DNA from 3 places in the Pseudarthrobacter sp. NPDC055928 genome. Region 1 is predicted to be linked to each of the others. Evidence: riboswitches for the same ligand, from Rfam matches in the RefSeq annotation. Region 1 holds a riboswitch; each other region holds the start of a gene.
What was found. A riboswitch is a leader RNA that binds a small molecule or an ion and turns the genes downstream of it on or off. The one in region 1 is predicted to bind thiamine pyrophosphate.
Positions count from the first base shown of each region.

Region 2: it holds a riboswitch for thiamine pyrophosphate, as region 1 does, so the genes downstream of both, thiO (glycine oxidase ThiO) here and ACFC25_RS15450 (bifunctional hydroxymethylpyrimidine kinase/phosphomethylpyrimidine kinase) in region 1, are expected to answer to the same signal.
Region 3: it holds a riboswitch for thiamine pyrophosphate, as region 1 does, so the genes downstream of both, thiC (phosphomethylpyrimidine synthase ThiC) here and ACFC25_RS15450 (bifunctional hydroxymethylpyrimidine kinase/phosphomethylpyrimidine kinase) in region 1, are expected to answer to the same signal.

Region 1 covers NZ_JBHJZH010000012.1:100,740-105,143, reverse strand. The annotation lists gene ACFC25_RS15455 (Rne/Rng family ribonuclease) at 1-2,682, shown strand, start outside; TPP riboswitch at 2,815-2,911, shown strand; gene ACFC25_RS15450 (bifunctional hydroxymethylpyrimidine kinase/phosphomethylpyrimidine kinase) at 2,894-4,404, shown strand, end outside.
Region 2 covers NZ_JBHJZH010000002.1:396,640-401,043, forward strand. The annotation lists gene ACFC25_RS05035 (thiazole synthase) at 1-195, opposite strand, end outside; gene thiS (sulfur carrier protein ThiS) at 199-435, opposite strand; gene thiO (glycine oxidase ThiO) at 432-1,757, opposite strand; TPP riboswitch at 1,749-1,868, opposite strand; gene thiE (thiamine phosphate synthase) at 1,896-2,648, shown strand; gene ACFC25_RS05055 (RNB domain-containing ribonuclease) at 2,712-4,208, shown strand.
Region 3 covers NZ_JBHJZH010000002.1:18,443-22,846, forward strand. The annotation lists gene ACFC25_RS03200 (VOC family protein) at 1-555, opposite strand, end outside; gene ACFC25_RS03205 (amidohydrolase family protein) at 662-1,744, opposite strand; TPP riboswitch at 1,820-1,927, shown strand; gene thiC (phosphomethylpyrimidine synthase ThiC) at 1,922-3,733, shown strand; gene ACFC25_RS03215 (alpha/beta fold hydrolase) at 3,738-4,404, opposite strand, start outside.

The sequences.
Region 1 (4,404 bases):
CTGAGCACCGTGGTCCGTCCCGCCCCGGCACCCGCCGCGGCGGCGGAGGAAGCGGAAGAGGACGACGCCGAACTCACCGAAGATGACGACGCCAACGGCCGTCGCAGGCGGCGCAGCCGTGGTCGCCGCGGGCGCAGCCGCGCAGGCGACCGCGACCTCGAGGGCGACAGCGAGGGCAGCGACAATGAAACAGAGGAAGCTGACGAGGAATCAGCGGGCCAGCCAGACGAGGGCGTAACCTCCCGCCGTCGTCGTCGGCGCCGCCGCGGTGACCAGGACCTGGAACTGACCGGTGGCGGGGATGACGATCCGCCCAACACAGTGACCCGCGTCCGCGCTCCCCGCGCCGTGACCGAAGCGCCCGTCAACAACCGCGTGACGTCCGTCAAGGGCTCCACCAGGCTGGAAGCCAAGAAGCAGCGCCGCCGTGAATCCCGCGATACTGGCCGCCGCCGCACCGTCATCACCGAAGCAGAGTTCCTGGCCCGCCGCGAATCCGTGGACCGCCAGATGATCGTCCGGCAACGCGACGACAGAATCCAGATCGCCGTCCTGGAAGACGGCGTCCTGGCCGAGCACTTTGTCTCCAAGACGCAGCAGGACTCCCTGATCGGGAACGTCTACCTCGGCAAGGTGCAGAACGTCCTGCCATCAATGGAAGCGGCGTTCGTTGATATCGGCCGCGGCCGCAACGCCGTCCTGTACGCCGGCGAGGTGAACTGGGAAGCCGTCAACCTCGAAGGCAAGCAGCGCCGGATCGAGAACGCCCTGAAGTCCGGCGACACCGTCCTGGTCCAGGTCACCAAGGACCCCGTGGGTCACAAGGGCGCGCGCCTGACCAGCCAGATCTCCCTCCCCGGCCGCTACCTGGTCTACGTACCCGGCGGCTCCATGACGGGAATCTCACGTAAGCTGCCCGACGTCGAACGCAACCGGCTCAAGCGCATCCTCAAGGACCGCCTGCCGGAGCATGCCGGCGTCATCGTCCGCACGGCCGCAGAAGGCGCCTCGGAAGAGGAGCTCACGCACGACATCAACCGTCTGCGCGCCCAGTGGGAGGGCATTGAAAGCCAGTCCACGTCCACGAAGATCCTTGCCCCGGAACTTCTCTACGGCGAACCGGACCTCACCATCAAGGTGGTTCGGGACGTCTTCAACGAGGACTTCTCCAAGCTGATCGTTTCCGGTGAGGAGGCCTGGGACACTATCGAGGCCTACGTCACGTACGTGGCCCCCGATTTGGTGGGCCGCCTGGAAAAGTGGACCAAGGACCAGGACATCTTCGCGGCCTGGCGGATCGACGAGCAGATCCACAAGGCACTCGAACGCAAGGTCTTCCTGCCCTCTGGCGGTTCGCTGGTTATCGACCGAACCGAAGCCATGACCGTGGTGGACGTCAACACCGGCAAGTTCACCGGCAGCGGCGGCAACCTCGAGGAAACGGTCACCAAGAACAACCTCGAAGCTGCCGAAGAAGTTGTACGCCAGTTGCGGCTCCGCGACATCGGCGGCATTATCGTCATCGACTTCATCGACATGGTCCTGGAATCCAACCGCGACCTCGTCCTGCGCCGCATGGTGGAATGCCTGGGCCGCGACCGCACCAAGCACCAGGTGGCAGAAGTAACGTCGCTGGGGCTCGTTCAGATGACGCGCAAGCGCATGGGCACCGGGCTGCTGGAAGTCTTCGGCGAGCAGTGCGAAACCTGTGCCGGCCGCGGCGTGGTCACCCACGACGATCCCGTGGAGCACCGTCGCGCCAACACGGTGGCTGCCGAGCACCACGTACAGCGTACGGACACTCACCGCACGGACACCCCGCGGCCCGACCAGCGCCCGGAAAGCCAGCGGGCCGACAGCCAGCCCGGCGCACGTGGCGACCGCAAGCGCCGCCGTGGACGCGGAGGCGTTCCCTTGGAGGCGGCACCGTCCGCACCGGTCCAGGTCCACACGGTCCACCCGGATCCCAGCGACGCCGAGCGGCACGCCAAGGCTGAGGCCACCAGGCTGGCCCTGGCCAACATCGCCGCGGCGGCGCACGCAGCGCACCTGCACGACGACGAGGTAGCCCACGCTGCTGGAGCCGCGGCGGCCGGAAGCCCTGCTGCAGCGGCAGCACGGACGACGACGGAGCAGGCCCACGCCGCCCCGGCAGCAACAGGCCAGGCACCAACAGGCCAGGCACCGGCAACAGCCCGCCAGCATGACGCCGACGCGTCCGGACGTCCTGCTGCCGTGCTCACTTTCGGCGGTGAGCAGGTGGCGCTGCCGTTCGTGGAGCACGCGGCAGACCAGCCGCAGCAGCCGGCCCTGACGCTCGACAGGCTCGCGGAAGCCTTCGCGCACCTCGGCGAGCCCGCCGTTGCCGCTCCGGAGCCTGCGCAGGCTGCCCCGCAGCCAAGCACCGACGTGCCGCGTGCTGCGGTAGAGGAGAAGGATTACTCAGACCACACCGCTGAGCAGTCCCGTACCCGCAGGCCCCGCCGCAACCGCAGCGCCAGCCGGGCCCAGGGCGCGGCAAACGCAACCTCGGTAGAACACCACGAGGCAACGCACGCAGCAGCCGGCGGCCACTCCCACGCGGCCAAGGCGCCTGAGCCGGCCACAACCGCCGCAGGCGACAAGAAACAGGCAGAGGCGCCAATCATCCTCGGGGTAGGAGTACCTGCTTCCGAGCTCTGATCCTCCGCAAAGGACATCAGCCAGGATGCCCGGACACGACCCTTCGCAGGGGCGCGTCCGGGCATCGCGCGTTAACGGCTTCATGTGACCAGGCCATTTGACGCCGGGCCGGGCACTGAAACGCTAGGCTTGGTTACCGACACGGGGTGCCGCGCAAGGGCCGGCTGAGATCCACACCCGTTGAACCTGTCCGGCTAGCACCGACGAAGGGATGTCTTCCTTGTCTTCAACTACTGTCCTGCCCCCGGCATCTGTACTCAGCCCGGCAGCGCCGGCCCCGGTCCTCCGGGACGTTCCGCGGGTGCTGTCCATCGCAGGGTCCGACCCGTCCGGCGGCGCCGGCATCCAGGCCGACCTGAAAAGCATCGCAGCCCACGGCGGCTACGGGATGGCCGCGATCACCGCGCTGACAGCGCAGAACACTCAGGGCGTCCGCGCGGTGCACGTGCCGCCGGCCGCCTTCCTGGTCCAGCAGTTGGAAGCCGTGAGCGATGACATCACCATTGATGCCGTCAAAATCGGCATGCTGGGCGATGCCGAGGTGGTGGCCGCGGTCCGCAGCTGGCTCGAAAAGGTGCGTCCCGGCGTCGTAGTCCTTGACCCCGTCATGGTGGCTACCAGCGGCGACAGGCTCCTGCAGGCGTCTGCCGAGGCTGCCCTCCGCGGACTGCTCCCGCTGGCGGACCTGATCACGCCCAATCTCGCTGAACTGGCCATGCTGCTCGGAGAGGCCCAGGCCGGCTCCTGGGCAGAAGCGCTGGAACAGGGCCGGCGGTTGGCGGCGGACACCGGCTCCACCATCCTGGTGAAGGGGGGACATCTCGACGGCGCCGCCTGCCCGGATGCCCTCGTCAATACCGGCGGACTGCTTGCCCAGGAAATTGTGGAGGTTCCGGGGGACAGGATCCCCACCCGGAACAGCCACGGGACGGGCTGCTCGCTATCGTCGGCCATGGCAACGGCACAGGCCCGGCTGGGGGACTGGGAGGCGTCACTGCGGCACGTCAAGCCCTGGCTGGCAGGTGCCCTGGAGTCCTCGGGCAGCCTGGACGTCGGTGCGGGAAACGGTCCCGTCCACCACTTCCACCACCTGCAGGCGGCCACAGGGCCTGCCCTGGAACCGTCCCCGCTCGGCGAGGGCGGCTTCGCCGAGCTCCTCCGTGCGGAGGCCACCGCAGACCTCGCCGCCATCTATGAGCTCGAGTTCATCCGGAACCTCGTGGCAGGAAGCCTGCCCGAAAAGCAGTTCGCCTACTACCTGGCCCAGGATGCCATCTACCTCAATGGATACTCACGGGTGCTGGCACGGACCAGCGCCTTGGCCCCCACCGAAGCCGCACAGCTGTTTTGGGCCCGATCAGCCCAGCAATGCCTGGAGGTTGAATCGGAGCTGCATCGGAACTGGCTCAGTACGCGAACCGTGGAGCCCGTCCTCGGTCCTGTCACGAAGTCGTATGTGGACCACCTGCTGGCCGCCTCCGCATCGGGCAGTTACGCGGTGCTGGTGGCAGCGGTCCTGCCCTGCTTCTGGCTCTACGCCGAAGTCGGACAGACCCTCCACGCGCAATTCCTTGCCGCGGGCGCCCCGGCGGACAACCCGTACGCCGAGTGGCTGCGGACGTACGCCGACGAGGACTTCGCGCAGGCCACCCGTACAGCTATTGCCCTGGCAGACGAAGCCGGACGCCGGGGCTCGGAGGACGAGCGTGCTGCCATGGTCGT
Region 2 (4,404 bases), on a different contig from region 1:
GGTTTCGGCTGGCGAGTATCGCCGCATGGCGACGGTGGTCAGCTCCGTCCCGGAGGCCAGCAGGGCCGCGCCCAGCCCATCAAGGCTTGGCGCGCCGCCGGTGCCCATGATCAGGCGGGAGCCGAGCTCCACGCCGTCGATCACGAGCGCGTCCGGGTGCCCGGTCGGGTTAACGGTATTGATGGTTTCGGTCATGGTTCAGCCTCCCTGGACTGCTGTGACCAGTTCGACGTCGTCACCTTCGGCGAGTGCCGTGACGTACCACTGGCTGCGGGGTACTACTTCGGAGTTGTGTGCCACTGCCACACCCAGTTTTTGCCCGTCGGTGGCCTGCCCGTTCGCAGCCAGGGGACGGCCAGTGACCTGGCTGACCAGGGTGGTAATTGACGCGCCGTCGGACACGCTGTGCTGCGAACCATTGAGGGTGATGTTCATGCTGTTTCCTTGGTGGGTTGGAGGATGGCGGCGCGGCGTGTGGAGAATCTGGCCGGACTGAACGGGAGCCAGCGCGGGTCTGTACGTCCATCCATGAGGTCCCGGCAGATGGCGGCGGCTGCAGGTGTCAACAGCACACCGTGGCGGAAAAAACCCGTCGCCACGATCAGGCCATCCACCGGTCCGTGGTTCCCTGGGAGGTGGACGCGGCCCAGCAATGGAGCGTTATCCGGCGTAGCAGGACGCGCCCGGGCTGTACTTTCCAGCAGTTCCAGCTCGGCGACCGCCGGCACCAGGACCTGGGCATCGCGAAGCAGCTGGTAGACGCCGCCTGCCGAGACGCCGCCAGCCGACGTTCCTGTGCCGTCCTGGCGGCGCTCCGGACTGGATGCTGCCAACGCGTCCTCGCGCTGGGTGGCACCGATGACCACAGTGCCGTCACGCCTTGGAACGATGTAGACGGGAACACCGTGGACCAGTCCGCGGACAGTGGCGGTGACCAGAGGGCGGAGATGCTCCGGGACGCGCAGCCGGAGAATGTCGCCGTGCACGGGGCGCAGCGGCAGCTGGAGTCCATCGGGCAGCCCGCCCAACGACGCCGCTCCAAGCCCGTTGGCCACGATGGTTTCGCTGGCGGTCACCGATCCCCCACCGGCCAGCCGGACACCGGCGACCCGGCCGTCTTTCCAGGCCAGCGACGACGCACGGTCGGCAACGGCGAATCCGTGTTCGGCTCCTGCGACGGCGGATCCTGAATCCTCCCTGTGGCTGGCCAAAGCCTCCCGCAGGCACGCCACCAGCTTCCGCGGGTCCACCTGGTGGTCAGCGGGAATGTCCAGGGCGCAGGAGATCGCGGGGCTCAGGAGGGCTTCGCGGCTGCGGGCCTCGCGCACCGTCAGTGGTTCAACGTCCAGCCCTTGGGCCCGCTGGACTGATCGGAGGTCCATCAGCGCACGGCGGTCGGCTGCGTCCGCGCCGATGGCCAGCGTGGGGGTGGGCAGGTACCCTGCATCGCCGGGAACGTCCCGGGCCAGGTCCGCCGCGAAGGCCGGCCACAGCCGGGACGATTCAAGCATCAGCTCCAGGAGTTCTTCCTCCTGGTAGTGCAACTCACTTACCGGGGCGAGCATGCCTGCCGCAGCCCAGGTGGCGCCGGAACCGGGGGCATCATCAATCACAACCACAGAACGGCCCGAGCGCCTGGCTTCCCAGGCTATACCGTGCCCGATCACACCCCCGCCGATAACGGCGACGTCAGCAGAGAGGTCGGCGAGAGCGTCACTGGGAGCGCCGGCGGACGGAATGCCGGTTGGCGGTATCATGTGGTTCCTTCCCTACGCCGGTACTAGCCGGATCAGGTCAAGCGGTCGGCTCTGACGCCCTCTCAGCCCGGCGCTTTATGACAGCTGCCGCGGGCTCCCGCAGTACCTGCCCAGTTTAGAGGAACTACTCTGGTTTCCATGAACGCAGCCCTTCCTGACAGCACTGCCGTCGTCAACAGCACCTTCCTTTCCACCAGCCATGCTGAGGCCCTGGGCGGTGCCCGGCTGTACCTGTGCACGGATGCCCGTAAGGACCGCGGTGACTTCGCCGGGTTTGTTGATGCGGCCTTCGCCGGGGGCGTGGACATCATCCAGCTCCGCGACAAGACGATTGAGGCAGCAGAGGAGCTGGACCTGCTGGCAGTACTGAAGGAGTCCGCCCTGCGCCATGGACGGCTATGGGCGGTCAATGACCGGGCCGACGTCGCGGTGCTCTCAGGTGCCCCGGTGTTCCATATTGGCCAGAAGGACCTGCCGCTGAAGGCTGCACGCACCTTGTTGAACGGCAATGCAGCCATCGGTCTGTCCACCCACACCACCTCACAGATCGACGGCGCGGTCTCGGCCTCGGCCGCCGTCACAGCCGCACCCACCGGGCTGGACTATTTCTGTGTTGGCCCGGTCTGGGCCACCCCCACCAAGCCCGGCCGGGCCGCCGTCGGGCTCGACCTCCTCAGGTACGCCGCGGGCGCAGTCAAACAGGCGGCGTCCGTGCCCGGCGTGGCAGAGGTACCCTGGTTCGCCATTGGGGGCGTGGACCTTGGCAACGTAGAGCAGGTGGTGGAAGCGGGCGCCCGCCGGATCGTTGTGGTCCGGGCCATCACCGAAGCCGCCGATCCCGCAGAGGCCGCCGCGGCACTGCTTCGGGCCCTGGACGCCGCCGGCTCCTAGGCCTTCGGCCCCAAAGAGGGGATGGCGTGCATAATCAGCGAAAATCGGGCTAACCTGAATTTCGTGTCACATCATCGGCTGGCCCCAAATGTCCACGAGCACACCAATGCCCTCGAGGAGGCACTGAGTGCGCTGCGGACCGAGCTGGAGCTACCGGGCGACTACCCTGCCGACGCCGTCCGAGATGCGGAAGCCGCTGTCTCCTCAAGGCAACTGCCTGATGCCGACCTGACAGGCATTGATTTCCTCACTATTGATCCTGAGTCCTCCACCGATCTAGACCAGGCCCTGTTTATTGAGCGCGCCGGTAGCGGCTATCGAGTCCTCTACGCCATCGCAGATGTACCCGCATTCGTGGTGCCCGGCGGGCCGCTGGACGCCGAGACCCGCCGCCGGGGACAGACGTTCTACGCGCCCGACGGCCGCATCCCCCTTCATCCGGAGGTCATCAGCGAGGGGGCCGGCAGCCTCCTGGCAGGCCAGCTCTGCTCTGCCTTTGTGTGGGACTTCCACCTGGACCAGGCTGCCCAGGTCACGTCCGTTTCGGTCCAAAGGGCACGGGTCCGCAGCAGGGCCAAGCTCAGCTACAAGGGCGCCCAGGCTGAACTCGACGCCGGAACGGCCTCGCCGGTGTTGGAGCTCCTTAAGGAAGTGGGCCTCAAGCGTGTTGAGCTGGAGCGGGAACGCGATGGCGCGAGCCTGAACATGCCTGAGCAGGAGATCGTGCAGCTTCCCGACGGCGGCTACCGGATCGCCGCTGCTCCCCAGCTCCCGGTCGAGGACTGGAACGCCCAGATATCGCTCATGACAGGAATGGCTGCGGCCACCCTGATGCTTGAGGGCAAAGTCGGCATCCTGCGGACCATGCCCGCCCCTGACGAACGGTCCCTGGGGCATTTCCGGCTGCAGACCGAGGTTCTGGGCAAGCCCTGGGACGGGAAAGCGGGCTACGGGGAGTATCTCCGCACGCTTGACCCCACGGATCCGCGGCAACTGGCCATCATGCATTCGGCGGGAATGCTTTTCCGTGGCGCCAGTTATACGGCGTTCGACGGCGAAATCCCCAATGATGCCCGCCAGTCCGCGATCGGAGCCGCCTACGCCCACACCACGGCTCCGCTCCGCCGGCTGGTGGACCGCTTTGTCCTGGTCATCTGTGAGGCACTCAGCAACGGCAGCCCGGTCCCGGCCTGGGCGCGGGAAGCGCTGCCCTCCCTGCCGGTGATCATGGCCGGTTCCGATCAGCTGGCTGCCAGGATGGAGCGCCTGGCGCTGGACACCGTGGAGGCCGCCCTGCTGGTCAACCATGTGGGCCAGGAATTCGACGCGATCGTCATTTCAGGGTCCAAGCCGCAAAAGGACAACGGCAAAAACGGCAATGGCTCCAACGGTAACGGCAACGGCAGGAACGGGAACGGCCCTTCCGGAATTATCCAGATAGCCGAGCCCGCCGTCACGGCCCGCTGTGCCGGTGACCTCGAATCCGGCACCAAAGTCCGGGTCCGGCTTCTCTCCTCGGACATCGCCACGCGGGAAGTGCATTTCGAGCTCGTCGGGTAGGCGCCGGGGCGGCCGAAAGGGGCAAAGCCGGGTTTAAGACTCCTTGCCGGTAGACTGAAGAAGTAGATATGGATGCCCGGTCGTTGATTTCCTTGATTTTGAATTCAACAAGCCCGCCCCTACGCGATCTTGAGATACGCCCGCTGGTCACCAGTGCCAGCAATTAGATAGCCCGCGATCGGCTTCCACTGGATTT
Region 3 (4,404 bases), on a different contig from region 1:
TACCTGGAGGTGGACGTGGCCCACCCCGGCGGCCGTCCGCTGCTGGCCCTCAACGGATTCCTGGGTCAGATGCTCCTGCAGGTAGCGCTGCGGAGGCAGTGCCAGGCTGTCCATGACCACGTCCGTTCCATTCCAGGACCAGTTTTTGCGCGGCCGGTCCCAGTAGAGTTCGATGCCGTTGCCCTCCGGGTCGTTGAAATAGAAGGCTTCACTGACCAAGTGGTCCGCACTGCCCGTGAACGAGCGGGGCTCATATTGGGCCGCCGTAGCGACTGTGGCCGCCAGTGCCGCCTGGTCCTCAAAGAGCAGCGCCGTGTGGAACAGCCCGGCCTCGCCCCTGCCAGGAAGAGTCAGCCCGGGGGCGGCGGCCAGATGCACTAGCGGCTTTCCGAGCCGGCCCATGTAGAGGCCACCGTCCTGTTCGGCCACCACGTCCAGGCCCAGTGCGCGCTGGTAGTAGTCAGTCATGAGCTTCATGTCGCCGACCTTCAGCATCACCGTGCCCATGGTGAGCTCGGCAGGTAGAAGGTCCTGGCTGGTGGATTCTGCGGTCATCGAAAACTCCCGGTCCAACGGCCGCCGGATCTCGGAGGCCTCTACTCTTCTAAATTACTTGAAGCTTCAATTTATTCCCAGCTGTACGATGCGTGATCTTCAACGGTCAGCGGATCACCTCGCCCCGCAACACGACGTGCCGGAGCGTGGCGACAGTGGAGGGGACGCGCCGGGGGTCTTCCCCGCACAACACCACATCGGCGCTGGCACCCTCGGAGATCCCCTCAGCGCCGAGCCACGTCCGCGCACCCCAGCAAGCAGCATCCAGGGCCGCCGCAGGAGGGAGGCCTGCCCGGTGCAGTGCCAGGATTTCGTCGGCGATCCGTCCGTGCCGGATGACGCTGCCCGCATCTGTCCCGGCATAGATTCGCACACCCGCTGCGAAGGCTTCGTACACGCGCTCGTACCTGCGTTCCCACAGCGCGTGCATGTGCTCGGCGTACCGCGGGAATTTCGCTTCGGCCTGGCGGGCGATGTCCGGGAAGGTGTCGATGTTGATCAGCGTCGGAACGATGGGGACACCCTGGGCGGCGAGCCGGGGAACGTGCCGGGGCAGCAATCCAGTGGCGTGCTCGATGCAGTCGATGCCGGCGTCGAGCATCTGGTCAAGGGTGGCTTCGGCGAAGCAGTGCGCGGTCACCCGTGCGCCCTCGTCGTGGGCCGCCTGCACGGCATCGCGGACGACGGCGTCGGGAAACGACGGTGCGAGGTCTCCGGCGTCGCGGTCAATCCAGTCCCCCACGAGCTTGACCCAGCCGTCGCCGGCCCTCGCCTGCTTCCGCACGGCCTCCACCAGGCCGTCCGGCTCCACCTCGACGGCGAAATCCCGCAGGTAGCGCCGGGACCGGGCAATATGCCGCCCGGCGCGGATAAGCCTGGGCATGTCGTGACGCTGCTGCAGCCAACGCGTGTCGCTTGCCGCCCCGGCATCACGGACCAGGAGCGTGCCTGCGTCGCGGTCGGTGCGGGCCTGTTCTTCAGCCATCGCATCCGGGACGACGCCGCCGGGTCCCAGGCCAACGTGGCAGTGGGCATCAACGAACCCGGGAAGGACCCAGCCCCCAAGCACAGCATCGGGGGACGTGGGGGGCCTGTGGAACGTGAGACGGCCGTCGACGGACCAGAGGCCCCGCCGTTCCTCATTCGGTCCGGTGAGCACTGTTCCGCTGAATTCGATGATTCCGGCCATGGCAACAGCCTAATCCGCGGAAGAGCCCGCCCACGTCACGGTCAGGAGTGCCCTCCCGCACCTGTGGTAGCTTCATCTAGACCACACGGGAGCCCTTGCAGGGGCTGAGATCAGGCTGACGCAGCCTGCGACCGTTGAACCTGTCCGGGTAATGCCGGCGAAGGAAGTGAGTATTCATTGAGTACACCAGAAACACGGCTGATTGCTGCCCAAAATGAGACGGCCAAGGGGAAAGCCGGCACTGAAACCCAGTCGCTGAAATCCCATTCGTTGGCGTTCATCAGTGACGAGGCCACCGGAATCCGGGTTCCGGTAACGGAAATTGCGCTGGAACCATCGCCCAACGGCGAGGCGAACGGCCCTTTCCGGACCTACCGCACCGCCGGCCCTGGAAGTGATCCGGTAGTGGGCCTGGACCCGTTCCGCTCGGAATGGATCGCGGCCCGTGGCGACACCGAGCCCTACAGCGGCCGGGAACGGAACCTGCTCGACGACGGCAAGTCGGCAGTCCGCCGCGGCGCAGCCTCCGCAGAGTGGAAGGGAGCACAGCCGGTGCCCCGCCGCGCCGTCGACGGCCGGACAGTCACCCAGATGCACTACGCAAAGCAGGGTGTCATCACCCCGGAAATGCAGTTCGTTGCCCTCCGCGAAAACTGTGACGTGGAACTGGTCCGCAGCGAAGTGGCGGCGGGCCGCGCCATCATCCCCAACAACATCAACCACCCGGAATCCGAGCCGATGATCATCGGCAAGGCCTTCCTGGTCAAGATCAACGCCAATATCGGCAACTCGGCTGTGACAAGTTCCATCGCCGAGGAAGTGGACAAACTGCAGTGGGCAACCCAGTGGGGAGCCGACACCGTGATGGACCTGTCCACCGGCGATGACATCCACACCACGCGTGAATGGATCATCCGCAACTCCCCCGTCCCCATCGGCACGGTGCCCATCTACCAGGCGCTGGAGAAGGTCAATGGCGAGGCCAACAAGCTGACGTGGGAGATCTTCCGTGACACCGTGATTGAGCAGTGCGAGCAGGGCGTGGACTACATGACCATCCACGCCGGAGTGCTGCTGCGCTACGTGCCGCTGACGGCCAACCGTGTCACCGGCATCGTTTCCCGTGGCGGTTCCATCATGGCCGGCTGGTGCCTCGCGCATCACCAGGAGAACTTCCTGTACACCCACTTCGACGAGCTGTGCGAAATTTTCGCCAAATACGACGTCGCTTTCTCCCTCGGCGACGGGCTGCGCCCGGGAGCGACGGCGGACGCCAACGATGCCGCCCAGTTCGCCGAGCTGGATACGCTGGCTGAACTGACGCAGCGCGCCTGGGAATTCGACGTGCAGGTGATGGTGGAAGGACCCGGCCACGTACCGTTCCACCTTGTCCGGGAGAATGTGGAACGCCAGCAGGAGCTCTGCAAGGGGGCCCCGTTCTACACCCTCGGACCGCTGGTCACGGACATAGCACCCGGCTACGACCACATCACCTCCGCCATCGGGGCCACCGAGATCGCCCGCTACGGCACCGCCATGCTCTGCTACGTCACGCCTAAGGAGCACCTCGGCCTGCCCAACAAGGACGATGTGAAGACGGGTGTGATCACCTACAAGATCGCGGCCCACGCCGCCGACCTGGCCAAGGGCCACCCCGGCGCCCATGAGCGGGACGACGCCCTGTCAAAGGCGCGGTTCGAGTTCCGCTGGCGGGACCAGTTCGCACTGTCCCTGGACCCGGTCACTGCGGAAGCCTTCCACGACGAAACGCTGCCCGCCGAGCCGGCCAAAACCGCCCACTTCTGTTCCATGTGCGGCCCCAAGTTCTGCTCCATGAGGATCAGCCAGGACATCCGGGATGAGTACGGCTCGGCTGAATCCCAGGCAGCCCTGGCGGAGATGGCGGCCGGGATGCGAGAAAAGAGCGAGGAGTTCCTCGCGGCAGGCGGGAAGGTTTACCTGCCTGACCTGGAGGTGCCTTCGCGCTAACGCGTCAGGAGGCCCGGGCTGACCGGCCGCGGCTGACGTCGCCCACGAACGCCCGGATGGCGTGATCGCCTTCCGCCGAATCCTGGGGCCGGTGCCCGCCCGCAGCAATGCGGTGCAGGGCACCGGTTTCGCGGAGGTATCCGGCGATCTCTTCATACAGCGGCTCCCAGCCGCCGGTCAGCACCAGCGTTGGCACGCCCGGGACGATATGCAGCGGCGCCTCCCAGGCCGGGGCCTGCAGCCGGAGCCGCCGGGCGGAGCGTCGTTCCTCCTGGGTGGCGGGCTCCTGGAGATCTGCAGCATAGACGCGGCGGACGAACTCCCGTTGGAAATCCTCGTCACTCAGCTGGTGGCGGACATCAAAGAGGGGCTGCATGAGCTCCCGGTGCGCCGCCGTCGCCGGCAGTTCCGCGGTCAACGACAGGCAGGCCGGCTCCACAAGCGTCAGCGAATACACCAGGTCGGGGCGCTCGACGGCGGCCATCATGGCGGAGATCGCCCCTTGGGAATGCGCCACAACGTGGCCACCGGCGGCGCCCCTGCCGTCGTCGGCGAGGGATCTCAAAACGATGGCGGTGTCCTCCGCAAAGGAGGACTCGACCGGTTCAGCAACAGAGTCAAAGCCGTGGCGCCGGAGAAACAGGGCGTCGTAGGTCAGTGCCATGCCGTGC